Linked DNA regions of Lentisphaera araneosa HTCC2155. The protein of the gene in region 1 interacts with the protein of each later gene in a pairwise test. Links are inferred from orthologs where the notes say so. Each region holds a gene or a part of one and is shown on either strand. Other genes may lie near its edges. The genes, in order: rplV and def.

The links.
Region 2: the proteins of rplV (region 1) and def interact in binary tests that used the Escherichia coli proteins (3 or more experiments, as listed by UniProt). The link is inferred for Lentisphaera araneosa HTCC2155 from one-to-one orthologs.

What each region holds. Positions count from the first base shown.
Region 1 is NZ_ABCK01000023.1:53,166-69,788, forward strand. What follows is about bases 12,299-15,278. They hold rplV (50S ribosomal protein L22), read left to right. Parts: upstream 12,299-13,612; coding sequence 13,613-13,945; downstream 13,946-15,278. Other genes in these bases: LNTAR_RS19020 (peptidylprolyl isomerase), read right to left, coding at 12,299-12,756; LNTAR_RS19025 (hypothetical protein), read left to right, coding at 12,860-13,588; rpsC (30S ribosomal protein S3), read left to right, coding at 13,958-14,656; rplP (50S ribosomal protein L16), read left to right, coding at 14,595-15,014; rpmC (50S ribosomal protein L29), read left to right, coding at 15,014-15,202. Also shown: LNTAR_RS18970 (efflux RND transporter permease subunit), read right to left, coding at 1-3,266; LNTAR_RS18975 (efflux RND transporter periplasmic adaptor subunit), read right to left, coding at 3,266-4,327; LNTAR_RS18980 (TetR/AcrR family transcriptional regulator), read right to left, coding at 4,324-4,953; LNTAR_RS18985 (Smr/MutS family protein), read right to left, coding at 5,122-5,568; LNTAR_RS18990 (hypothetical protein), read right to left, coding at 5,675-6,397; LNTAR_RS18995 (hypothetical protein), read right to left, coding at 6,410-7,135; LNTAR_RS19000 (3'-5' exonuclease), read left to right, coding at 7,278-9,560; trxB (thioredoxin-disulfide reductase), read left to right, coding at 9,633-10,580; LNTAR_RS19010 (DUF454 family protein), read right to left, coding at 10,635-11,012; 16S rRNA (adenine(1518)-N(6)/adenine(1519)-N(6))-dimethyltransferase RsmA, read right to left, coding at 11,012-11,830; more of LNTAR_RS19020, read right to left, coding at 11,830-12,298; more of rpsQ, read left to right, coding at 15,279-15,486; rplN (50S ribosomal protein L14), read left to right, coding at 15,499-15,864; rplX (50S ribosomal protein L24), read left to right, coding at 15,864-16,136; rplE (50S ribosomal protein L5), read left to right, coding at 16,148-16,623. UniProt on the Escherichia coli protein: This protein binds specifically to 23S rRNA; its binding is stimulated by other ribosomal proteins, e.g. uL4, bL17, and bL20. It is important during the early stages of 50S assembly.
Region 2 is NZ_ABCK01000050.1:1,244-11,864, reverse strand. What follows is about bases 1,695-4,509. They hold def (peptide deformylase), read left to right. Parts: upstream 1,695-2,712; coding sequence 2,713-3,306; downstream 3,307-4,509. Other genes in these bases: LNTAR_RS24040 (CDP-alcohol phosphatidyltransferase family protein), read right to left, coding at 3,797-4,509; LNTAR_RS24045 (DUF3859 domain-containing protein), read right to left, coding at 3,339-3,758; LNTAR_RS24055 (Rne/Rng family ribonuclease), read left to right, coding at 1,695-2,710. Also shown: fmt (methionyl-tRNA formyltransferase), read left to right, coding at 116-1,090; more of LNTAR_RS24055, read left to right, coding at 1,106-1,694; more of LNTAR_RS24040, read right to left, coding at 4,510-4,732; LNTAR_RS26840 (small basic protein), read right to left, coding at 4,799-4,954; lipA (lipoyl synthase), read right to left, coding at 5,068-5,967; LNTAR_RS24030 (hypothetical protein), read left to right, coding at 6,196-8,937; LNTAR_RS24025 (LptF/LptG family permease), read right to left, coding at 8,939-10,087; LNTAR_RS24020 (class I SAM-dependent methyltransferase), read right to left, coding at 10,142-10,621. UniProt on the Escherichia coli protein: Removes the formyl group from the N-terminal Met of newly synthesized proteins. Requires at least a dipeptide for an efficient rate of reaction. N-terminal L-methionine is a prerequisite for activity but the enzyme has broad specificity at other positions.

The DNA.
Region 1 (16,623 bases):
GCAAAAGGGCTCCAGGCAATACTGAAATCAGGAATTCCAATAGCCATGGGGAGTAAACCAGCAATGGTAGTGAAGGTGGTCATCATAATAGGTCGCATACGTTGATGTCCGGCAGTCAGTAGGGCTTGCTGTAATGGTAAGCCATCTTTGATACGTTGATTGATAAAGTTAATTAAAACAATCGCATCATTAATCACGAGTCCAGTCAAACCGACCATGGCCATGAAGCCATTAACAGTCAAAAAGGAGCGTTCGGGACGAATGCTGCCCTCGGGGAGTAAATCTGAGCCAATGCCGAGTAAAGCCATAACAATGATAACGCCAGTAAAACTGAAGACGATATTGGACATAATGAGTAATGGTTGAAGATAACTGCGGAATTGACTAGCTAAAATTCCGTAGATGAGAATGATTGCGAGCAAAAAAGCTGATGCTAAGGAGCGGTAGCTTTTGCCAGTACTTTCGGATTCACCTCCAAAAGAAATGACTGTGCCAGGATAATTGGCTCGATTTTCTAGCCACCACTTATTGAGCCTTGAACTAACATTAATAGCGCCGATTTTGGTGTCTTCATCAAGGTTGCCGGAAATGGTCACGATGCGTTGGAAATCCCAGCGAATGAGTGAAGAAGAAACGGTTGATGAAGTAAAATGACCGAGGTCACTAAATAAGACTCGTTTCCCATCCGCTTGATTAATAAAGGGGATGTTAAGTAAATCAACGGGATCTTGTATATGGCTTTCGGCTAAACGTAGCTTGAGGGGAATATCTTCGTCGGAGCGCCTAAAGTCAGCTATGTAGGCACCATCTAAACTATCTGCAATAAAGCGCTGGACATCGACTTCTGAGAGCTTTAGCCCTGCAAGCTTTTCACGATCAATTTTAAATGAAAGGATATTGGAGCGCAGTTGACGATCGTGTTTAAGATCAATGATGCCTTTTAGACTATTGTTGGATTCCTCGTCTAAATAGGACATGATATCATCGACGGCTCTCATGATGGTTTCGTCATTATTCCCAGAGACACGAACATTTATGGGGAGGCCTACGGGGGGACCGTCTTTAGCTGAAACAACTTCTAAATCTATACCATTTACTTCGAACTCATTTTCTAGTTCTGTGCGCGTATCGCGAATGAAACCTGCCGCATCGGTAAATTCGCGTTCAGCTTTCGGGGGTAATTCGGCCATGATGAATCCGTACTGATTACTCATGACAGGTTTGTAATCTAAGTCAACCAACATGCCTGATTGAGCTGTAGTGCTTGAAATACTTTTTGGCCCTTTAGCCATAAGTTTTTCACTTATTTTACGCACAACTTTATCTGTTTCTTCCATTGGAGTCCCTCCAGGCATGCGCACATAGATTTGCATGATTGATGTGTTGTCAGGAAAAAAAACAAGTTTAAGTAAAGGAGTGAAGCCAAATGCGGGCATGATAATAATGAAGATAGCAATTAAAAAGAGGAGGCCCGAAGATAAGATACTGATGACCGGGTGGTTTAGGCACCAATTTAAGCAGGTGTGATAAAAGCGAGAGATTTTACCCAAGAGTCCTTCGCGATTCAAGAAGTCATCTAAACATTCTTCTTTATGGGTCTCGGGAGCGGAATCTCGTCCCAATAAGTTTTCTAAATCGATGACGTGAAGGGGCAATAAGATGAGGCATTCAATAATACTGATGGCTAGGGCAGTACAAACTGCGATGGGGACAAGAGAGAAAAAGTCGCCCACGGAACCTGTCATCAAGAGTAAAGGTAGGAAGGCCGCCATAGTTGTTAATGTGGCACTTAGTACTGGCCAAAAAACTTCTGAAGTTCCATCAATTACGGCGATTTTGATTTTTTTACCCATTTCACGATGGCGTTGAATATTTTCTATAACAACAATCGCATCATCAACCACAATACCCGAGACTAAAACAAAACCTAATAGAGTAAGCTCATTAATGGATTGGCCCGTGAGATAAAAGATAAGTAAACTGCCTAAGAAACTAAAAATAATTCCCGAAATAGTGAGGACCGCAGCTCGGCAGGCATACATAACGAAGCAAGCTAAGACGCCAATGGCAATTGCTTGGACGAGGGTTGAGCTAGAAGCATAACTAACCACGGTTGCGGAGAGCGCAATAACAGTGCCGATAGTCGTGAGTTTCTTGCTTCTTTTCGCTAAAAATATGAAGAGGAGGTACATCACGAAGATAATGGAAAGAACTAGACTTTCTGATAAGACTCCGAGGCCATCTTTAATTTTCTTAGTAGTATCGAGTGTATAGACAATTTCAAATGAATATTGGTCATAATCTTTTTTGAAAAGTTCAACAGCCTCTTTGACATCGCTTTTAATTTTAAAGGCATTTCCTGAGCGTAGTTTGAGAACTTTACACGCGGTAGAATCGGCAGCATTGATACTATTAATTAAGTTGCCTTGAAGTTTACGAATCCCCGATTCCTCATCAATGACTAAGTCACCAACTGTAACTTGGTTGCCATCACCATCTTGTCGAATCGTGATGCTGTATATGTCGCTTGATGAGCGATAGCGTTGGTCAATGCGGATTAGGCTTTCTCCTGCAGAACTAGTGATACTTCCTGAGGGGGGTGCTTGACCAGCAAGGCGCATTTTTGCAGCTACATCTTGAAGTGTAATTCTATTTGCATCGAGTTTTTGAGGATCTAGGGCAATAGTATATTGTTCTTGATTATCTCCTAGGAGTAAGACTTTTTTAACTTTATCTATTTGCTCTAGTCTAAGTCTTAGGTCCTTAGCTAGCAGAACTAGCGTTCTTTTTGGTAAAGGATTCGCGTCATTTTTTGAAATTAGATTGACTTGGATGACAGGTAGCCATTCATCTACATCAGCTTCTGAGAAAAAAGGAGTTAATGGTTCGCCATTTTGAACAGGGAGTCGATTTTGGATTCCCATGACGCGAAAGCGCAGCTCGTTATATAGGGCTTTGTAATCTGTGTCATCAACAAACTTTACATTTATGTTTGAACGGTCAGCTTGGGAAGTAGATTTAATATAATCGAGGTCTTCCATACCACGCAAACTGTCTTCAATCTCCTCTGTCACGAGTCTTTCGACTTCGTCAGGCGTGGCTCCTGGATACATGGTAGAGATTTGAACTTCCCCGAAGGTGAAATTAGGGAATTGCTCGACAGGCATATTGGGGAGTGCAATGGTCGCACTAAAGATGATCATCCCAACAAAGATGATGTTCAGCAAGACTCCCTGCCTCAGAAAAAATGCAATAAAATTTTTCATTACTTTCTCTTAACTAAAATGCTTTTTTCGGGGATGTCACTTTTTTTGATAATGTAAGAGTTTTTATTTCTTCGTAATGCTTGGAAAATGATTTTGTTTCCTTTCTCATCTAAGAGCCAAGTTTGTTCGAGGCCCATGTGCACAAATTCGTTAGGTACAATGACGGCTGGGGATGGGTAGTCAACTGCTAACTCAAGTTTCACCTCTAAGCCTCCTGAGGGATCTGCAAACTGATCACCGGCCACTCTCAGTTCTACATGGCGTTTACGGCTCACGGGGTCATAGTTTCGATCACTTCGGTGGAGTTTGGCTCTTAACTGCTTTTCTTTATATTTGAGTTGTATAGGTGATTTGGTGAGTACTTCATACTCTTCTTGGCTAATTCGAAAATCAATACTCAATTCCTGAGTGTCGACTATTTGACAAATGACTTCATTCGCATTTAGCCAACTACCTGCTTCGCTGATTTGATGGTTTAATATCCAGCGCTTAGGTCCGTAAATATAGTGGCGAGCAAGCTTTTCTTTAACAAGTTCTGAGGCAACTTCGGCCTCTGTGATTTTTTGTTTTTGTAAAGCAATATTTTGATTCACTTCAATCAAGGTGAGCTCGGATTGGTCATATTCATATGAAACTCTATCGAAGTTTGATTTGGCGATTTTCCCGTCATCACTCAAGCGACTAATGCGGTCCATTTCGAGTTTGCGGTACTTCACATTTCTTTTTTCAAGAAGGGCTCGAGCTTCTTGAGTTTTTAGAGTTTGTTTTTGGCTTTCTAGGGCGGCGTGCGAAGCTTTGAGCTCTAACTCAACTAAACTCGTGTCCTGCTTGGCAATAAGGATTTTATCGCTTGATCCTTTAAGGGTAGAGCCTTCGGTCACTTCATAAGAGATTAATCTAGCCGCATATTCAGCTTCCACATCGATGACTTTACATGGTTGGGTGAAGCCCATAATAACTCGTGTTAATTTTGCAGGGTGCTTATGGGGCTCCCAAGTTTTTTCATTCGCATTAATAAATAAGCACGAACAGAAGGTCAGTGCAATGAGCAAATTTTTCATTTGATGAATTCCTCCAGACGGTGGGGTTCTTTGAGTATTAAATTGAGGTACATGTTGGCCATGCGTTCAGGTCGAGTGAGTAACTCGTCTTCGTTGGCCCATTGCATTTGCCAAATCAAGCCATCTATCGTTGCAACTATGAAGCACGCTAAGTCTTCAGGATTGTCAATATCACGAAAGTATCCTTGCTCTAAACCTTTTTGGTAATCGGCGAGAGCTAAACTTTGCCAATGAGCCACTTTTAGTTGGAATTCTTGACTGACAATAGTTTTAATTTGCGGATTCGTAGCAATTAAGAGTGAGAGTTCATAGAAGAGGCGGTTCTCTTCAACGCCTTTTTTGAAAAACTCCGAAAGCACTGTGTGGATGGTCGTGTAGATGATTTTGACAGGATTATTATTACTTTCTTCAAAGGCCTCAACCAAGCTGTCAAGGCTCGCTTCAACTGCTTGGCAATTTTCTATACAGCAATACATGAGCAACTCCTCTTTAGAGTTGAAGTATTCGTAAATAGTTCCTTTCCCGATGTTTGCGTCTTTAGCAATCTTTGAGATTGTTGTGCTCGCAAAGCCTCGGTCTTTAAAGTTTTTGCTCGCTGCTTCTAAAATTTTTTCACGTTTATCCATTATCATCCTTCTTGACTGACCAGTCGGTCGGTTCTTAAAGCTATAACTTAGTCAGAAGAAAACAAAGTTATTTGGCAAGGAATTATGTACTTATTTGTTGACTAAGCAAAAATAGTATGGAAAAAGCAGCTAGTTTTTTGAGCTTTGGACTTAGGCCTTGGCTTTAAGTTAAAGTTTAGTCCAAGTTTTGTGGATACCTTTGCTTCCTGCTTTAATCATTTTGTGTTTCTCTAGGTTTTTCAGAGTGCGAATAATATTGGAATCGCCATGCTTACGGAATTTGCTAAGGATTTTTCCTTGGACTTTGCTGACTTCGCAAAATCCGAGAATTTCTTGAGCAAGTAAATCGGTAAATGGAGCCATTTTTTGATTGGGATAAATAATTGTGTACCCTGGGTTGCCATCAATATCTTCCCCGTAGGAGTATTTGAGTTTGTCAGAATTATCTTGGAGGATTTGACGGACCCTACGCATGATTTTCCCACCTTCACCAGAGCTACCATAGCCGTGGACGAGCCTGAAAGCTTCACGCGTCTTTTGGTAGTTTTCATATTCGTTCAAAAAGCATTTAATCGCTTCGTCAGCTTTTAATTCATGGAGGTCAAGAGTCTGCATTGAGGGGTGGCTTTGGTATTGTTTATGAGTTACACAGGCTATTACACAAATAAAAAACGTCAATTGAACTTAATCAATTGACGTTTGGGTTATTGCTGTAGAATTATTATTCAGCTATGGGTTGATTCGCCTTGTCTAAAAGATCTAAAGTTTTGCCTTTGAGGTCTTCACGATAGGCTTCGTCACTGGCAAGGACCCACGCATAAGCAAGTACTTTTTTCTGGGTGTACTCCTCTTGAGTGAGGTCTTTTTTGTATTGTAATTTTGCTAACATACTATCAAGAGCATCGATTTTTAGGTGAGTGTCGATGAGGTCATCGAGTTGAAGTTTAATACCTTCACTGAGATCGTGTGCAAGTCTATCGAGATTATCTTTATCTTTAACAAGCGATTTATTGCTGTCGAGTTCTTTTCTGACATCGCGAAACATTTGTGCAACTTCTGTGCTGATGATATCATTGACACTATTAGTGGCGATGGCGAAGTTTTTGTCCGCTAAAGAAATAATTTCCTTTTTGAGATGAGGGATTTCTTTGTCAAGTTGATCGAATGCATTAGACATCTCACGATTAGCTAAGTCTTCGACACCTGTGATAATGTCGTCATTGCTAGGTATTTTTTGTTCAATAATATCCATCGCCATGGTTGAAATCACTTCTGGTTGTGTAATAGCTTGAAGTTTTGATGGGACATAGAAAGCATAGATGCCGACAATGATAATTAAAATTGAGTAAACAATTTTAGTTATATTTTGAGACTTCTCTGCGGAGTTTTCGAGAGCTTCTACTTTAGAAGCAATGACTTCGAGTTGTTTTTGAATTTCGCTCATGATTAATTTCTCCTATTGCACTGCTGGTTCAACAGCATCTTCTGGGACGATTTGATATTTTAAGAGGTCGAGCAAGGCAGCGACAAGCTTTCTTTCGGCAAGATCCGGATCAATTTTCTCAATATTGACAACGTCCACGCTTATGGAAGTGAGTCGATCGGCAATCGCGTCAAATTCGGGCTCGAGCTTTATAATACTGTCCGCGGAGCTCGCCATGACATTTTCTGTAATCTTGATAGCAATTGTTTCAATATTTTCTTCGAGTTCTTTGATTTCAGCTTCTGAATAAGTTTCGCCGATATTATCAAAAGCTACATTTAGGGCATTTTCTAGTAGTTTGTAAATTCTCTCCTCAGTCACCTTACGTAAGTCAGTTTCTAGAGATTTAATGTGTCCCTCAAGTTTTTCTGAGTTTTTTGCATATTCTTTTTTAACACTTTCACTCAAACTCGGTAAAAGTTCTTTTTGAGCTTTAGCTTTCAAGCCAGTGAGCCTTTGCTTAAGGAGCTCTTCGGCATCCTTTTGGAGAGTTTCTACAATGGCTTCTTGATTGTTTTTAAGTTCATTGGCGATGTTGTTGAGTCGCATAAACAGAAGGCCAATTAGAGCGAGAATTACAATGAGAGCAATGTTTCTAAAGCCCGTTTGGCTCTTCTTAATTTGCTCAATTTTATCAATTCGATTTTGGATATTTTTTATAATTTCCAAATCTTTACTATCATCTTGCTTGTCACTCATTATTGACTCTCCTTAATCAGATGTGTTAGTGGGTGTGGATTAAGTAAAAAACAAATTATTCAGCTTGTCAAGGTTTGCGTTGTAAGATATGGGGAATGCGTCCATATTGGTGAGATTTTAATTTACAATTTGGGGTAATGAATTGAGTTACGCTGCAAGTGCTTTTTTATTAACTGGTGAAACGATCGATGTCACAGCTGGTCGCATGGGTTTTCGTTATTTTGGGCGATCTCCAGAGTTAGGGCCAATCGAGATACTTATTACAGATATTCCTGGGATAGTTTTTTCTGGCGACTTAGAATCTTCGGATGGTTTGCCAGATTATGATCAAAAATCTTCACCACTTAAAAAGGTCAATGGTGAGAATTTAAATGCTTACACATTTAAAACGCGAAATGCTCAGCATGCTTTGATGAATGCCTTTAAGGAGAAGGGCCAAGAAGCTTTTGAGACAGACATTAAACATCACGAACGTTTTTTGATGGAGCTTGGGATTCGTGGGGGCATTTGGCTTGAGGGCGATGCAAAAGTTAAAGATGGCCGCGCTGTATTTAAAAATCCACGTATAAAACCATATGAAGTTAAGACTGATTTTCGTATTGCTTCAATCGATATCGAGAATGGCGTCAACATAGATAGCCTCTTTTCCATAGCAATACATATGAAAGGCTGTGGCCCTGAGCGTAAAAAAGTTCTTATGCTCGACGACCATAGTCACGAGATGAATGACTTTACTACTTGCTTCAATACAGAGACAGATCTACTCAATGCCTTCATGGATTATATAGCGGCAGAAGATCCAGATATTATCATTGGATGGAATGTCATTGGTTATGACTTGGCACAATTACAAAAGTACTGCGAACGCAATTACTTAGACTTCAAACTTGATCGACTGGGAAAAGAACCCGATATTTTCTCTCCTATGATGGGAGTGAGTTTTGCCTTTATGTCAGGGCGCGTCGTGATTGAAGGCATGTCAGCGATTCGAGATATGGGCTACACCTTTAAAAATAATCGTTTGGAAACTGTGGCAGTTGAACTTCTTGGGGAAGGTAAACTGATTCATGATGAAGATGATAAACTAGCAGAAATTGAACGTCAGTTTCTCGAAGAAAAAGAAAATTTAGCGAAATATAACTTACAGGATGTTGAGTTAGTCACACGCCTTTTTGAAAAAATCGGTGTTGTGGAGTTCATGGCAACACGTACGTGCTTGTCGGGTGTGATGTTTAGTCAATTAGAGATTAATAATGCCATACTCGAAAATCTATGGATACCTGAAATCCACAAGGGCGGCTTTGTTGCCTTGGGTGATGGCGAAAAGAAAACCTCGCGCAATGACGCCTATCGCTACCTAGCTTCTGAGGCAGGTGTCCACGACAATGTGGTGCAATTGCGAATCCCGCAAATCACAGCATGGCTTGCGAGCTTATTTGATATTGATCCTTATTCCTTGGCTCAAGCTGAGAATGGTGAAGAGTTGCCTTGGGGGGCTAAACGTTTAAAAGACCAAGCCTTTATTGCCAAGGAGCTAAAAAAGCTTTTGACTTACCGCAGTCAGTTTAAAGACTGTGATTGGCAGTGCCGTGCAGTGAACCACACATTAAAGCAATGTATGGAAGAAAGTTTAAAATCAGCAAATCGTTTTTTTACTCCCACCTATAAAGGGGCGATCATGCAAGCCTGTGCTTGGTTGACTGAAGAGATCAATCAAGGCCTTCTTGCGGTCTCCGCAAAACTTGTGGCATCAAATGATACAAGCCTTTATGTGAGTGTAGAGGAGTACAGTGAGCTTGATGTTGAGACTCATTTGAATCAGTGTATCCAGAATGCCTGCTCAGATTTGGGTTTAGAAGCAGTAGTTCCACTTTGCGAAAAGATAGCGATCTTTGAGAAGATTCTCTTTATTAAACGCAATAATGATAACTTTCTTCGCTACGCTTATTTATGTGAAGAAGGTGAAGTGAAAATCACTGGTTTGTATAACACTGGACCTCGTTGGACTCAGCTTGCCCATTATTTCCAAGAAGAGTTGATGAAGCAGATCCTGACTGGGAAAGATTGGCAAGTTTGGATAAGAGAATTTACTGAAAGCGTGCGCGATGGTGCTCATCGTGATAAAATATCTTATTTCAGAAAAGTTAAACAGTCAGATTTACTAGAGAAAAAGGATCAGGCACAAGTTGTGGCTTTGCTAAAATACCTTGATTATTATAAACCTACGGCACCAGTCAATGTTATTTCATACATTATGACTTTGGATGATGGTCCTGTACCAAGTGTATTGAATCCTAGGACCCCTGATATAGAGCATTATATAGAGTCTCAACTTGCGAGGGTCGCAAATCCTTATTTAGCCTTAGTGGGAAAAACTTTTGAAGAGTTATTTCATGCGGAGCAATTAAGTCTTTTCGAATTTTAGTTAGAAAGAGTTGTTTTTATCTAAGGTTCACACAAATTAAAAAAGTTAATTCTAAATTAGAAAGGAAATACAATGAAAAAAGTGATTATCGTAGGCTCAGGCCCTGCGGGACACACAGCTGCTATTTATGCAGCTAGAGCAGAAATGAAGCCTCTCATGTTAGAAGGTTTTATGGCAGGCGGCGTTGCAGCTGGCGGTCAGTTGACAACTACGACTGAAGTAGAGAACTTTCCTGGCTTCCCAGAGGGCATTGATGGTCCTACTCTGATGATGAATATGCGTGAGCAATCAGCTCGTTATGGTACAGATATTATAACTGAAACTGTTGATAAAATTGATTTTAGTTCTCGTCCATTTAAACTCGTGGCCAATGGGGTTGATTACGAAGCAGCATCTTTAATTATAGCAACTGGTGCTACGGCGAAGAGATTGAATTTGCCTGGTGAAGATACTTACTGGCAAAATGGTATTTCTGCATGCGCAGTATGCGATGGTGCCCTTCCCATTTTCCGTAACAAACCAATGGTAGTAATTGGTGGTGGCGATTCAGCTTGTGAAGAAGCCATGTTCCTTACAAAGTTTGCTTCAAAAGTGTACTTGGTTGTTCGTCGTAACGAAATGCGTGCTTCAAAAGTGATGCAAGAGCGTACGAAAGCCAACGAGAAGATTGAGATCCTTTGGGAGACGTCTCCAGTGGAAGCTTTAGGTGACGACAAAGTTCTCACACACGTAAAAGTGAAAAGCAATGTTGATGGAACTGAAAGAGATGTTGAGGCTAATGGCCTTTTCTATGCGATTGGTCACAAGCCAAATACAGATTTCTTAAATGGGCAACTTGATCTAGATGATGCAGGTTACATCTTAACGGCACCAGGTACAGCTAAAACTTCTATTGAAGGTGTTTTTGCTTGTGGTGACGTACAGGATCACGAGTGGCGTCAAGCTATAACCGCTGCAGGTAGTGGTTGTATGGCAGCTCTCTCTGCTGAAAGATTTTTGGGTGAGCTCGGTGAAATCTAAAAGTTTTTAATAGACTTTAAAAAAGCGGCGAATTTATCGTCGCTTTTTTTGTGCCTAAAATTTAGTGAAGAAAACGAAGTAGAGGCCAATGTTCATAAAAATGAGTAGAGCAATGATATGTAAAGTGAAGTCGGGGAAGAAGTAGAGACCTATGAGTGAGGAGCTATTGCTTAGGGCATAGGTGAAAATAATGAGTTTCTTTGAGAAGGCTTGACCATTTTCGTATTTGTCTAACAAATGAGCTAGTCGTGGAGATTTAGAAACATAGCCTCTGAATTTAGGGGAGCACTTAGTAAAGCATGCGATGGAGATGACAAAAAAAACAGTTCCAGGTATAACGGGGAGTAGGAATCCTGCTATAGCCATCAGTAAATTGAGCCAGCCGACAATATAGAGTAGGATGAGTTTAGCTGGTTTGGGCTGAGGTGACATTAAGCCAGGAGTGTTTCCGCGAGCTGAATATATTGTTCAATAGTAATTTGTTCAGCACGAGCTTTGCGATCGAGACCGACGGTTTCGTAGGCTTCTTCGAGTTTTGGGCCCGCAGTTCCTTTCATGAGTTTGAAAGCAACTTTGCGGCGCTGGCTAAAAGCAGCTCGAACAATGGAATTAAGTTTTTTGAGTACTTTTGGACTCGGCGGGTTTTCTTTGAGTTTTAAAGTCACAAAAGCTGATTGAACTTTGGGTGGAGGAAAGAAGACCTCTGGGGGGACAATGCGCAAAATATTGACATCATAGAGGGCTTGGACTCTAACAGTGAGGGATCCATAGTTTTTTGTTGAATTATCGGCCGCTAAACGCTCAGCCATTTCTCGCTGAAGCAGAAAGTACATTTCTAAAGGCGGGCTCTCGAGCTCCGACATAATGGCAATGAAAATACTCGAGATCGCATAAGGCAAGTTGGCTAAGCATCTGAACTCTCGAGGCAGGTCGAGTATTTCTTTGTAGTCAACTTTGCAGGCGTCGCCTTTGTGGAGCGTAAATTTTTCGTGTTCGAGGTTCTCGCTTAGATAACGTTGGATGGCAAAGTCGAACTCGACAGCATGAACAATTCCGCCTAATTTTAGCATTTCGCGAGTAAGGACACCTGCACCGGGTCCTACCTCGAGGATGGTTTCTCCTGCTTGAATATCCATGGATCGACACATGGCATCGAGAAGGTTGTTATCTATAAGAAAGTTTTGGCCGCGGCTCTTGGCTGGGGCTATGCCGTATTTTTCAAGTGTGCTGAGAAGCTCGGCTTTTTTCATTACTCGACGTATTTCTCAATCTTAGCGCCTCTTTTGAGGTCGCCGATGAATTCTTCGCGATACTGCTTTTCTTGGTCAGAACTTAGTTTGCTTTTGATTTGGTCAGAGATGTCTTCGAGTGGGGGGACTGCCGATTTGCGAACTTCGCTCAATTGAACAAAAAGCATTTGGGTAGTTTCTTCAATGGTAATGTACTCACCAGCTTTCTTGTCTTTTAGTGCTTCGAGGAAATCGGGACGAATGTCAGTCATTTTAAGAAAGCCTAAGTCACCATTAAATTGTGAATCGGATTGAGGCATAAGCTCGTCGAAACTTTTTCCGTCCTTGAGTTCTTGTTTGAGTTTTGTGACTCGTTCATCGTATTTGCTTTTGTCTTTTGAGAGGATGATGAGCTTGATGTGCATTTGAGAGGGTGTGGCAAACTCAGCTTTGTTCTCTGCAAAATATAGTGCGATATCATGAGGGGTCACAACGATTTTCTTACGAATGAATTCCATGCGCATGAGTTCGAGGATAATGCCGCGCTCAATTTCTTCGCGGTATTCTTCAACAGTCATGTCCTTTTGGTGAAGCATATCGTAGAACTTATCACGATCAGAGCCGAAACGACGGGCAATTGACTTTTCAATTCTTTCTTCAAGAAGAGAGGATGGCACTTGGTAAGCGTCGTTACTATTGAAGTGATCAAGGATGAGTTGTTCTTCAATAAGTATGTCGAGTGCTCGACGTCGAAGGTCGACGATACGAGAGGGGAGCTCAGGGCCATTAAATATTTGTCTAAGGCGCATTTCCTCGCGATAAGAGAGCTCTTGGATATCGTAGCTCGTGATGATGTGGCCATTTACTTTGGCCATGATGCTGACTTTGTAGACTCGGCCAGCAAAAGAGCTAAGGCAGAGGAGGGTGATTAATGCAAAATATTTCATGGTCTCAATAATTATAATGTGTGATGTTCGAAGCTGTTAAAAATTAATTAGGGTGCTAAACTAGCCGACTCAAAAATAAATGAAATTTAGAATTACTTTTTTTATGGAAAAAAAACTACAAAGCAACTGGAAAAAAATAGGATTGCTCGTTATTTTGGGGGCTCTATCTCTGGAACCGTGGTTTTTGGGCGTTTTAAACGGTAAAAATGACGACTTCGATACAGAACTAGAATTAGCGGATCTGAAGATTCGCAACTTCGAGTTAAGGAAAGAGGTAGAAGAATTGAAATCAGTGAAGGCTGAATTGCAGACAAGCTTATTATATAAGGCAAAGCAATTCGCCGTAATTGAAGAAGATTTAGCGTTAATCTCAGCTGACGTAAAGCCAGAGGAAGTTAATGCAGTTTTGCTGAAGGAATTGAGCTTGTGTCGTAACGCGATACTCGCACTTGAACAGAAGCAGGATGAATTTAGAGAATATGGTCGTAAGGCATTAAGCTCTTTGAAAGCAGAAAAGATCCTGCTTGATGAGTACGACGACAAAGCAGCTCTCGTTGATCAGGAGCTAAAGATTGTGAAAAACACAGTCTTTGCCGCTAAGAAAGAAGGCGCTGCTTATGTTTTAGCTGTTAATGCTGATGACAATGTTCTCGCTATGAGTCAAGGTTATGCCCAAGGTGTAATTCAAGGTTCAGATTGGAATGTGACGGTTAACGATCGTAAGATCGCAACCATAAAAATAATAGAAGCTAGGCGCAATAGTAGTTTAGCTTTGATAACAGAGGGATCTGCAAAAGGAATTATTGCAGGTTCTAAAGTAAGTAAAAAATAACTTTTTGGAAAAAAAGAGATACAAATGGAAGCAACAGCAGTTACGAAATACGTGAGAATGTCACCTTTCAAAGCTCGTGAAGTTATGCGCCACGTAAATGGCAAAGCATACAACGACGCTATTGAACTAGTGACACTTGCGGACCAAAAGGCTGCGGGTATCATCAAGAAGACTCTTGAATCCGCAAAAGCCAACGCTGAGAATAAAGGCGCTGATATCAGCTCGCTTTATGTTAAGCTCGGTGTTATTGGCGAAGGCCCCACAATGAAGCGTTTTAAACCCAAAGCAAGAGGCTCGGCGGGTAGAATTAACAAACGTACAAGCCACGTAAAAATCATCCTCAGCGATGAGAAATAAAAGGAGTTTACAGTGGGTCAAAAAGTAAATCCAGTAGGATTCAGAATAGGTTATACGAAAGATTGGCGTTCGCGCTGGTTCGCTAGCAAGAAAGAATTTGCTGGTAAACTCGCAGAAGATATTGAAATTCGTAAGCTTATCAAAGGTAGATTTAAAGAGTTTGCTGTATCACGCATCAATATTGAGCGTTTTGCAAACCGTGTTCGCATTGCTATTCACACAGCCCGTCCAGGTCTAGTGATCGGTAGTAAAGGCGCACAAATTGAAGAAGTAAAATCAGAACTAGCCAAACTTGCTAAGGGTAAAGAAGTATTCCTCGACGTTGTCGAAGTACGTAATCCTGAAGTCGACGCTGTTTTGGTAGCCGAAAGCATTGCTCAGCAGTTAGAAAGACGTGTTTCTTACCGCCGTGCTATGAAGAAATCAATCCAGGTCGCTATGGACATGGGTGCTGACGGTATCAAAGTGAAATGCGGTGGCCGTCTTAGTGGTGCTGATATTGCCCGTAACGAAGTGTATAGCGAAGGTCGTGTACCTTTACAAACAATCAGTGCAAATATTGATTATGGCTTTGCTGAAGCGAATACGACTTACGGTATTATTGGTGTAAAAGTTTGGATATGTAAACCTAAAAATTTGGAGCAAAATTATGGCACTAATGCCAAAAAGGGTAAAGTACAGAAAGGTTCAAAGAGGCAGCCTCGCAGGTAATGCGGGTAACTGTAACAAACTCGACTTCGGTGAGTTTGGCCTACAAGTACTAGATCGTGGCTGGATGACAGCCCGTCAAATTGAAGCGTGTCGTGTGACTATGACAAGACACACAAAAAGAAGAGCGAAGGTTTGGATCAGAGTTTTCCCTGATAAACCGATCTCTAAGAAGCCACTCGAAGTACGTATGGGTAAAGGTAAGCCAGGACCAGATCACTGGGTAGCTTGCGTTCGTCCAGGTCGTATACTTTTCGAAATGAGTGGTGTAACTCGTAACACAGCTAAAGAAGCTATGGCACTTGCGGCAAATAAACTTGGAATGCGTACTCGCTTCCTTGCTAAAGAGGATCAAATCTAATGAAAGCTGCAGAAGTAAAAAAATTGACTGACGCGGAGCTACTCGAAAAGCTTGGTGAACTCGACAAGGAGCTTCTGAATCTCAGACTCCAGGCAAAAACAGGTCAAATCGAGAATACAGCACGTATTCGCGAGGCGCGTAAAACTGTTGCCAGAATTAAAACCGAGCAAACAGCCCGCTCTAAATAAGGATTATATCCATGAGTGAAAATACAAATCAAGAACGTGGCAACCGCAAGCAGCGTGTTGGCATTGTTACAAGCGACAAAATGGATAAAACCATCGTTGTAACAGTTAACCGCAAAGCGCGTCACGCTAAATTTAAGAAAGTTATTAACATCAGTAAAAAATACTACGCTCACGACGAGAAGAATGAAGCCAAAATTGGCGATCAGGTTGTCATCGCTGAGACAAGACCTACCAGTAAGAAGAAGTGCTGGAGACTTATGAGTATTCAATCTACTGCTGAATAGGAGAGTTAGAAAATGATCCAGATGCAGACAAGCCTAGAAGTGGCAGACAACACAGGCGCTAAGCGTATTGTTGCTATCACTGTCCTTGGCCAGCGCAGAAAATATGCTGGTGTTGGTGACATTATTACTGCTACAGTAAAAGAAGCCAGCCCTAACGGCGTTGTTAAGAAAGGTGACGTAATTAAAGCTGTTGTTGTTCGTACAAGAAAAAGAATCCGTCGTCCAGATGGTTCTTACCTCAACTTCGACAAGAACGCAGCTGTAGTTATTAACGCGAACAATGAGCCCCGTGGTACTCGTATCTTCGGCCCAGTTGCTCGTGAACTCAGAGAAAAGAAATTTATGAAAATTGTTTCTTTAGCACCGGAGGTTCTCTAATGAATGATTTCCCAGTAAAAATGGGTGAAGAAGTCGTTATCATTGCAGGTAAAGACAGGTCACGTGCTGACAAAGTCAAAGCTGGCAAGATCACTTCAATCAACCGCAAAACGCAAACTGTTACTGTTGAAGGTCTCAACATCAGTAAAAAAGCTGTACGTCCAAGTGAAGCAAATCCAGAAGGCGGAATTGTTGAATTTGAAGCTCCGATTCACGTTTCTAACGTGATGACGAAAGCTAAATACGACGCTCGTTCAGCTAAGAAAGCATAGTAGGTATTCAGATGACTTCAATGAAAGAAAAATATAAGAAAGAAGTTGTAGCCGAATTAGTTAAGAAATTCGAGTATGGTAACGTGAACATGGTACCAAAAGTCGAAAAAGTAATTCTTAACTGCGGTATCGGCACTAAGCAAGAACGTGAAGTTCTTGGTGAAGCTGTAAAACTTCTTACGACCATCACTGGTCAAAAAGCTGTAGAAACAAAAGCTAAGAAATCTATTGCGAATTTTAAACTTCGCGAAGGCCAATCAATCGGAACTAAAGTTACCCTCCGTGGTGAAATTATGTTCGATTTCCTTACTCGCTTAATTCACAATGCACTTCCACGTGTACGTGACTTCCGCGGTGTAAAGCCTAATGGTTTTGATGGTTCTGGTAACTACACAATGGGTATCAATGATCAGTCAATCTTTACTGAAATTGACCTAGACAAAATCAAACACGCAATTGGTATGAACATTACAATTGTAACAACTGC
Region 2 (10,621 bases), on another replicon or contig:
ATAAGAAAAAGTCCGACTTTAAGATAGATCTCCTATGGACGAGTTTGTTAAAATGCTCATTCATGGCAAATTTCTGTCTTGATATATACATGTGTTAAAAAGGAAACAATTTTTGATGAAACAAGCACCTAGCAAAGTTTTTTTTATGGGTTCTGGCGCAATCGGCATTCCAGCCGTGGCGGCCTTGCATGAATCTAGTGAAATCGAATTGCTTGGTGTGGCTTCGCAACCTGATCGACCCGCGGGACGTAAAAAACGGCTCACTCCCTCACCGCTAGCTGCCTGGGCTGAATCTGAGGGCTTTTCCGTACACAAGCCGGAAAAGGTAAGTTCCCAAGACTTTGTTGATTATGTTGCTTCACTAAAGCCCGATATTGTTGTTGTCATCGCATATGGTCAGCTATTACGCGAGAACCTGCTTCATTTAGCTCCCTATGGGTGTCTAAATGTGCATGCTTCAATTTTGCCGTATTATAGAGGGGCATCACCTATTTTCTCTGTGGTTTTAAATGGAGAAAAAGAGAGTGGTGTATCTATGATGCAGATGGCGAAAGGTATGGATACGGGAGCAGTATACCGAACTCATAAAGTGAATCTAGAAGAAAATGAAACAACGGGTTCACTGGAGCTAAAACTTGCAAATATAGCGGCACAACAACTTGTAAATGATATCCAGGACGTGGTTCACAATGGTTTAGAAGCCACAGAACAAAATCACGAAGAAGCTACAAGTTGTTCGAAAATTGGCAAAAGCTTTGGCCTCATTGATTGGAGCCAGCCAGCTGAGTCAAATATTAGAAAAATCTTTGCCTGCCAGCCTTGGCCGGGGACTTGGACTTATTACCAAGTTGGGGACAAATTCAAACGACTTGCGATATGTGAAGCTAGCGTTTGTGAGTCCAGCTCACTAGAGCGATCTCCAGGAGAGATCGTTTTAGATGGGTCCAGTTTAAAGGTGGCCAGTTCTTCCTCAGACTTATTAGAAGTGCGCCGGGTGAAACCGGAAGGGAAACGAGAAATGGATGTGAAAGATTTTTTGCTTGGAGCAGGGTTAAAAAATGGAGATAACCTTACTTCGAGGAATAGTTAAATTTTAGGATAAATTATGAAACAAATTTTTATTAACAAAGAGCAACTTGAGACACGCGTCGCTATGGTTGAGAATAATACTCTCACCGAATACGAAGTGGAGCGTTATGATCAAGAGCGACTTGTTGGGTCTATTTTTAAAGGCCGTATCAAAAACTTAGAAAACTCATTGCAAGCAGCGTTTGTAGATATCGGTTTTCAAAAGAACGCGTTTTTACATTATTGGGATATGATTCCAGCTGCATATAACGATGGTCTTTTTGAGCAAGATGCTATGTCAAAAGATACTGTCGCCGCAATGGATGCCAATATTGGGGACTCATTTCGCAGTACGATAAAAAAATCGATGAAATCTAAGGATGGAGATGAACAGGAGCGCATGCGTCAAGAGATTGAGCGTATACCTGAAATTTTCCCCGTGGGTTCAGAGGTTATTGTACAGGTTACTAAAGGACCTATCGGAACTAAAGGCCCACGTGTAACAACTAACTTGAGTATTCCTGGTCGCTACTTAGTTTTATTGCCACATACAAGTCATATCGGTGTCTCTAAGCGCATTCAGAATCACAAAGAAAGAGATCGTTTACGCAATATTCTTCGTAAAATGAGTCTTCCAGAGAGAATGGGATGTATCTGCCGTACCTTGGGTGACGGTAAGCCAGAGGAATATTTCCACAACGATATCGAGATGCTCTTAGATATATGGGATACGATGGAGCGCAATCGTCAAACTCAGCGTGCTCCTTATTGCCTTTATCGTGAGCCTGATTTGATGTCGCGTTCGACGCGTTATTTCTTGACTGATTCAGTTGATGAAGTTTGGATTGATAATCACGATGCTTACGCAGATTTCAGAAAGACAATTGTCAAAATTTCTGATGTGAATATAGGTAAGCTAAAGCATCACAATAAGCACAAGCCTTTATTTCAGCACTTCGGTATCGCTAAGCAAATTGACTCAATTTTTGAACGTCAAGTGAGTTTACCTTCTGGTGGCTACATCTGTATTGATGAGACCGAAGCTCTAATCGCCATTGATATTAACTCAGGTAAAGCTCGTCAAGGTAAAGATCATCCTGAGACAATTTTGATGACCAACCTTGAGGCAGCCGAAGCTATTGCACGTCAATTGCGTTTGCGTGATATTGGTGGTTTGGTTGTAATCGACTTCATTGATATGCGTTCCAAAAAGGATCAGATGCAGGTTTATCGCTCACTCAAAAAAGCTGTTCAGCACGATAAGGCTAAGACTAAGATCTCGCCTATTTCTCAGCTTGGTCTCTTGGAGATGACTCGTCAGCGCGAACACCAGTCTCTTAAAGATTCTCTCTACACACCTTGTTCGAATTGTGAGGGTAAAGGTGTGGTTAAGTCGATGGTTTCCGTGTCAGTTGAAATTCAGAGAAAGCTTCAAGCTTTATTAAAGAGAACAAAAGAGAAAATTGAAGTGCGCGTGATTTGTCACCCTGATATTTTACATCGTCTACGTGATGAGGATGCCCGTATTCTTAGGAATATGGAGAAGTCTCTTGGTGGTAATTTATCTTTCCGTGCGGATGATAGCTTACACGTGGAAGAGTTTAAAGTAGTGAATCCTCAGTCCATGAAGGAGTATCGTTAATCATGTCTTCAGGAAGCCATATTCTTGATGTTAAAAAATTTGGAAATCCGGTGCTCAGAAAAGTTGCTGAGCCGATTTCTGAAATTAACGATGAGATCCGTGAGCTTGTGGAAGAAATGGTTGATACCATGTACGAAGAGAATGGCATTGGCTTAGCAGCTCCTCAAGTAGGTAGGAGCTTGCGAGTTTTTGTTATTGACACTCATTTTGAAGATGAGACATATGGCAGTGATGGGGAGAAATTGCTTTGCCCTAAAATGCCTTTGGCTCTCATCAATCCAGAAATTATTTCTACTTCGGGCGAAGATATATCTTTTGAAGAAGGCTGTTTATCTATACCTCAAATTAATGCCGCAGTGGTTCGCCCTAGCAACATTGTTCTAAAAGCGCAAACACTGGAGGGCGAAATTATCGAAGCTGATTTTGGCGGTTTAACCTCTCGCTGTATGCAGCATGAAATCGATCACCTTGATGGTGTTTTATTCACGGATAAAGCTGAGAAAGATGATTTGAAGCTCGTGGCTAAAAAATTAGAACAGTTACGGATGAAGACCGAAAAAGCTCTTAAAAAGCGAAAGGCTAAGAAACGCCGTTAAGTTTATAAACCTCGTTAGAAATAACGGGGTTTTTATATTTTCCAATCGGAAAATTGACCTTGATCTTCGGTAATTGTGAAGCGTTTTTGAACTAGGGTTTCCCCTTCTATCTTGGTTGTTAAAGTCCAAGTTCCTACTTTGTCTTCGATGGGAGACCATAGAGTATCCCCTAAGAAGAAGTCCCAGTCATTCGAGCGAATATACATTTCACCTCGAAATGGAGCTGCGGTGTCTCCAGTTTTTTCGTCGATAAAGTCGGGGTGATCAATGATGAATTCGAGTTTTTTTCCACGAGCTTGCTTGATGTTAAGCACATAGCCAAATTCAATGTTTAAACGAGCGGGTATTTGCCAGGTGAATTTTTTTAGCTTGGGGAGTTCTTTGCTGCTTTTGTCCCAGTGGCTATGGACGCCATAGCTTAGCATTTTGAAAGTTGTTTTTTTTCTAGCCATTGTTGAGTGGATCTTGTTTGAAAATATCTAGCGAGCCTTTAAGCGCTGATAAGATCTTCATCTTCGGTGATTTTGTGGCCCTTGATTTTACTTAAGATAAGCATGATGGGGCCAGATAGCACGTAGAGGTTGATGAGTGCGGCTGCGGTCATTTTTGGGCCGCTGCCATAGCGAATGACTTCAGCAGTTCCTACAACTATGATGAGCAGTAGGATAATGATTTTCCGAGCGCGATTCACAGGTGAAACAAGCCATTTGGCCATGTGGGGGTAAGGGATAGGGCTGATCATTAGTAGACCTAAGAATGCTGTGTAAATAGGGAGAAAAAAAGTCATAAGCCATTCGGGGAGATTGGCTTCTGTAGTACCCATAATGACTATCGAGCATACGGCTGAAGCTGCTCCAGGTGTGGGGATGCCACGGAAGCCGGTTTCTTTAGCGACGCCTTCTTTGGGATTGAATTTACTTTCCATTTCCATGGCATTATAAAGTGCAAGCCTTAAGGCTGCGCAACCCATGTACATGGCGCCTGCTAGCCAAAACAGTCTATCTTGGCGAATGAATCCGAGGTCTTTAACTTCTGCAAAACCTAAAAATACTGTTACGTGTGCGTAGATGTACACGAGGACAGCTGGAGCAACACCAAATGTGACCATGTCGGCAAGTGAGTCCATTTCGATGCCGTGTAAAGAAGTGGCGTTGAGTTTGCGCGCGCTCCAGCCATCTAATGCATCAAAAATCATGGCGCCAATGATAACCCAGGCACATGCCGCGAAAACATAGGGCATGATCGTTGTGTTAGCGTTATGGGAAATAATTTCGAAGTGATCGTTGGAGTTTTTCGTGAGAATCTTTTCGTAGGCCTGCAGAGCTAGAAGGATTGCAGTAAAACCACAAAGAGAATTACCCAAAGTCAAGAGGGTAGGGATCTTTTTGTAAAGCTGTGTATGCTTAATTGTGTGTTCTGTGCTCATAGGGATCTCACGAAAAAAAAAGACAGGTTAAAATACCTGTCTTTTTGGAAAAGTCTTTTTAAAGTCTTAGATGTTAACTTTAGTTTTTGGTAGACCTAAAACTTGATCACCTGGCTTAAGACGACCTTCTTGAATGAGTTGGTCGACGCGTTCGAAACGCTTAAGTACGTTCTTTTTACCAGCAGTATTGCCTTTTACTTTTAAACTTCTGTGAATAGACATTTGTGTGTCTCCGTATTAAAATTTTTCATTGTCAGGCGTATCGAAAAGAATATCCAAACCTGAGTGGAAATTAGATGAGTGTTGAAAGTATCGTAGCTTGAATTTTTGTCAAACTAATTTTTTAAATTTAATTGTTGTTCTTGAAGTTTTGCTGTAATCAACTGACCAGCCTTGTAAGAAGAGCGTACCATTGGGCCACTGGCTACAGCGTTGAAGCCAAGCTTCTCTGCGTATTCTTTCCAATCCTCAAACTGCTCGGGGCGAACATAGCGATCGAGCTTCCAATGTTTGCGGGATGGTGGTAAGTATTGGCCGATAGTGATGATGTCAACATTAGCTTCATAGAGGTCATGAATGCATTGGATAACTTCTTCATCTGTTTCCCCTAAGCCAACCATGATACCAGATTTTGTGAGGACTTTACCCTGGCTCCAAGCTTTTGCATTTTTAAGGACTTCTAAGCTTCTTTTGTATTTTGCTCTACCGCGAATCGGAGGGGACAGGCGCTCGCAGGTTTCGAGGTTGTGATTGAAAACAGTGGGCATGGCGTCCAAAGTCATTCTAATAAGATCTTCTTTGCCATTGAAATCTGGTGTGAGGACTTCGATGCCAGCTTGTGGAAGTTTTTCGCGAACAGCGCGAATCGTTTTTGCAAATTGATCAGAACCTTCGTCTTCTAGATCGTCTCGAGCAACGGAAGTAATGACGACGTATTCGAGATCCATCTTTGCTGCAGTATCAGCTACATTTTCAGGCTCTTTTGGGTCTGGTGGCTCGGGTTTGTTGTAGCCAATAGCACAAAAGCGGCAAGCTCTAGTGCAGTTAACTCCGAGTAACATAAAGGTTGCGGTGCGTTCGTGCCAACATTCAGCGAGGTTGGGGCATTTAGCTTCTTCGCACACAGTATTTAATTGTCGACCACGGAGTTCTTTGTTAAGTTCGTCGCGATTACCGCCACGGTTTACTTTAACACGAATCCATTCTGGTAGGCGTTTTTGGTTTTTTTCAGCCATGATTTTGATTCCTAAATTATTTTCACGTACTATGAAGCGAATTTGAAAATTTACACATTTTTTAACGTCTTTTTTATAAGAGGGGTATTTGAGTTCAAAAAGACATTCATTTTTATAAAACCACCTTTTTTTAACATTATATATGTCTTCAGGATCTTAAGGAATCTTGCCAAGATTTTTTTGCCACCGTATCTTAGTAGTATTAAATTTAATAGAGAGTGAGAAAAAATGTCTGATTTATGGAATAACATAAATCCCAGCAAGGCTGACCATGTGTTGGGAGTCGTCGGCGGTACGCTGGATGAAATTATGGCCACGAGTAAGCACCGTTTAGTTGTAACCCCCATGCATGAAAAAATTATCAATGCAATTATTGAGTTTTGTAGGAGCAAGCATTTACGCCCTTTAATTTTAGTAACTGATTCAGTTGCGACGAGCTCGTGGGAAAGAGTATTTAGGAAACGCTTAAAAGAAGGCGTTGATGAAAGAAAGTTTTTTGGTGAGCCTAACGAATTAGGTTTTCCGCTGATGCCCCTTATACCCTACAATTATTTTGGTTCATGCTTTAAGATAACGTCTAATCAACAAGTTGAATCGAGACGTTTACATTTGCGCGAGATTTCATCTATCAGTGCTTATGAAGGTGACGAGCTGAGTTCTGGTGATATTGATGCCTCTTTAGAAATGGATAAGGTTCTACGCAATCTAGAAAGAGTGAGTTTTGATGAATATATTACCGGCCTTAGCCCTTTAATGGAAGGTGATGTTCAGATTATTGAAGAAGAACTGGGTCAAGCACTCGATATTTTATCAGAACAGAAATTTGATTTAGTTATTGCCGATGGAGCGGCTCGCTTGGGTGGTGCTTGGATGACCCTCTTAAGAGAAATGGATGAAAAGATGCCATGTCCCTTTATAGGATTTAGTACATTTAAACCAGAAGAGGCTTTTGGAACCAAGCTAGCTCATCAGCAACGACAGAATTTTTTTGGTACACGCTTCACTGAATTGAGCCTTACAAGTTTATCCGTAGATGGTGCGTGTCGCCCTTGGCGTGAATTAATAAGTTTTGTCGAACCCGATCGCCAATCCGCAAAAGCGATTGAGGAGGTTATTGATAACCTTCATGATCTCATTCAAGACATAAATTATGGACATCGAACAAAATTAACTCTCCATCAGTATATTAAAACTGAATTGGGGCATTTAGCAAAAGATATGTTGGGTAACTGGGCGCGGCGTCAAGAATGGACCAGTTCGGTTCTGTATTATGGGCGTGAACACGACCTGATTGATGGGGCAGACTGGGAAGTTTATATGAAAAAAGTTCCTCTTGACCAACCACAGGGCAACTTGCTTGTCTACAGAGAATATATTTTCAATGTGCTTTTAGAGTCCGAAGATGAGCATGATCATAAGTACGCAGAACAATTTATTACTAGAGTTAAAAAAGTGGGTTATTTACTGACTCAACATGATATTCGGCCTTATTCATCTCTCAGTAATAATCTTTTGGGGCGTACGAGTACGAAAGAAGATCGTCTTCTAAATTTAATGGAAAAAGAATGGGAAGAAACTGGTGATAAATTTCGTGGCCTTATCATTGCTGATTTTACCGATAGCTCACAAGATGCTTTAGATGCAGGTTTACCTAATGCGGATTCCTGTGGTTTGATGAGTGTCTTTTGGAAGTGTCAAGAGAACTTGGTTACAGTTCAAATGAACCCCGTAGTGGTATGGGAGAATATGCTTTATTGTAATCCGCGATTTGCGAGCCGTATGGAAAAAAGCATTGGTCATCTTATCGATCAGTATGGAGCTCATCTTCAGATGACTCGTAATGACGATGGAGTTTATTGTTATTTCAAGATTAAAGGAGAGGGCTTTACACAGGCATTTTGGACTTGGTTAATCAATAGTCTTTTGTCCGATGGAACCACTCTATGTATTTTAGCCAATCGTGAGGTTCTCTTAGACGAATGGAATGGATTGGGTGTTAATACAGTATTTAACTTGACGGTTACTAACTCAGAAATCTTGCGAGCACGTTTAGGTCATCGCTTAGGTGATACAGAAGATATGGGCTTACTTGCAGCACATTTGTGGGATATTGTTTCTGTTATGCCTGATGTGCAAGGTGGCTTGAGCCCTTATTTCATTTATGAAGACTTACGAAAAAGTCGTTGGGCGATTTGTGATGATGGTAAGTTTGAACTTGGGCTTGGAGCCATCTCACCAGATTTAGGTGGTAGCGAGCATAAAACAATGGATGTTTTTAATAAAGTGAACGCCCAACAAGAGTTACTTATTTCAAGGCGTAAGGAAGTGGCAGATAGTTGGCGACTTATGGGGGATGGAGAAGATCGTTTCCTAGCCCTTGAAGTGTATTTTGAAAATGATCTTCATTTGAGTAAAAATATATGCCGTGAAGTTATTGTGAAGAAAAATGAGTATCGCTTCGATTCAGGTGACTTTAACAAGGTATTGGAGTCAATTTATTTAGCTTTGGCTCATAGTCTTTGTGAAATGAAAGATAAGAAATATGAGAAAGAAATGATTTCGTTTGAAATTCTCAAAAGAAATAACTTAGCCCATAGACTCTTAGTGAGTGGAGAGTTAGCGGAAGAATTTATCGAAATGGTGGAGCAACTTTTTGCCCCCTTTAAGATGCAGTTTTACCTCTTGACAATGGCTTTGTATTACGATCATCGTGAAAAATCTTTATTTAAGAAGGAAAAAGCAGGAGAAGTTTACGAGTCAGCATTTGCGATTCCTGAACTCTTCAAGACTAAGGATGACTTACTGGTCATCAATAAGTATTGGCAGGAGTTTGTGGGGAGAACAAAGGTCTACAGCATGCGTATCCCGCAGACTAAGTCAGTGATTCAAAAGCTCAAAGAAAGTAAGTTTAATTTGCGCCCACAGTGCTATAGAACTGAAGTCAGGATGAAAGCCAAAAAGAAAAAGTAGTTTAATGACTTACTTTAAAGGCGATCATACCAAGGCCTAAGCTTTGAAAGATAATATTTGGCAACCATACCAAAATTTCTGGGTGCATTGCCGTATGTTTATCAAAGGCACCAGTAATTAAGATAGTTGCGTAATAAGTCATCATGACAATAAGGCTTATAAGAAGACCAATACTCGTTTCTGAGCGACTCGAACGCAAGCCAAATGGTAGGGCCATTAATAAAAAGGCAAGGGGGGAAAAGGAAAGTGCCAAGTTTTTGTTTAAATTATAAAGAAGGTCGGTGTGTTCCCTGCGGACAGTCTTGGTTTGTTCCTTATTTTTGAGCACTGCTAGACGGGCAATCATTTCTTTGATGTTGAGGTATTTGGCGCGTTTTCTTAAATTTCCACTGTTGAGTTCATCATTTGTGTAGAAAGTATAAGTGGTATTGGCGTTGGGTAGGCGTGTGACTTTAACACCACTTAGAGATTTGTTTTCACCCTTGTCATTCTTTAAGAACTCCCAGTTGTTGTCTAGGATAATAACATCGATAAATTCAATAGTGAATGAGTTCTCTGTTGTGTTAATTATTTTACCACTCTGTGCAAGAAGCTGGTTAGATACGATGTCGGTAGCTTTGTCTACTTCAATAACTCGTAAGTCTTTCAGTGTACCATCTTCCTTTTTTTCGCCTATTTCTACAGATAACTTTCCTAAGTCAATAGTTGTGCCTCCTCGCAAAAAAGTGGAGGGATTAGATAAGAGCTCACCCTTCATCATTGATTTTCGAGTCGCCTCAAGATGAGGGACAGCAAACATGTTCAAATAGAATAAACAAGCGGATGAGACCAAAGCTAAGAGTATGGCGGGGTTGACGATTTGCCATAGACTGATTCCAGAGGCTCGCATCGCAGTAATTTCATTTTCGGCGGACATTCGGCTAAAGACTAGAGTTACACTCACTAAGCTAGCAATGGGGATTGCGTAGGCTAAGATTTTTGGAAGTAGCATTAAGAACATTTTGAAAATAAATATTTGTGATACCGTCGTATCCAAACGACTTAGTATTTTAATCATCAAGCCAAGTACTAAAATGAAAGTGAGTACCAGTAGAGAAGCTACAAAAATATAGAGTAGATTCTTTAAAATATGTCGATTAAGTATGTTCATTAGGCGTGATTAAATTTGCTGAAAGTTCTATTGCTCAGGAAAGTAATGGTGAATTCAGTTTTTGCGAAACCGAATGACTTGCCATATTTGCTCTTCAGGACTAAAAAATTTGGGTCGCCCTTCATTGAGCTCAAGTTTCCAAGTGTAATGTTGGCACAAATCAATCCAATCTGAGGAAAGGTGAAGTGTGCGACCATCGCAGCTTTGTTCACTTTTATGGCCTTTGGGAAAGTGAGCATAAAAGATGCCGTTTGTACGAAGAGCGCAAAATATTTCTTTTAGAAAGGCTTCGCGATCCTTGGGTTCAACATGCATGAGAACCGCATTGGCAAAAATCCCGTCATAGCTCTTAGGCGCTAAATTGAGTTCACTAAATTTTTGATGGATGATACGTGCATGACTGATTTTTTCAGCGTGTTGACAAAACGTTTCACTCGCATCTAAGCCTTCAACTTGGTAACCTTTATTTTTGAAATAGACTAGATCACGTCCAGGACCACAGCCGAGGTCTAAAATTTTAGCAGGAGCTTGTGT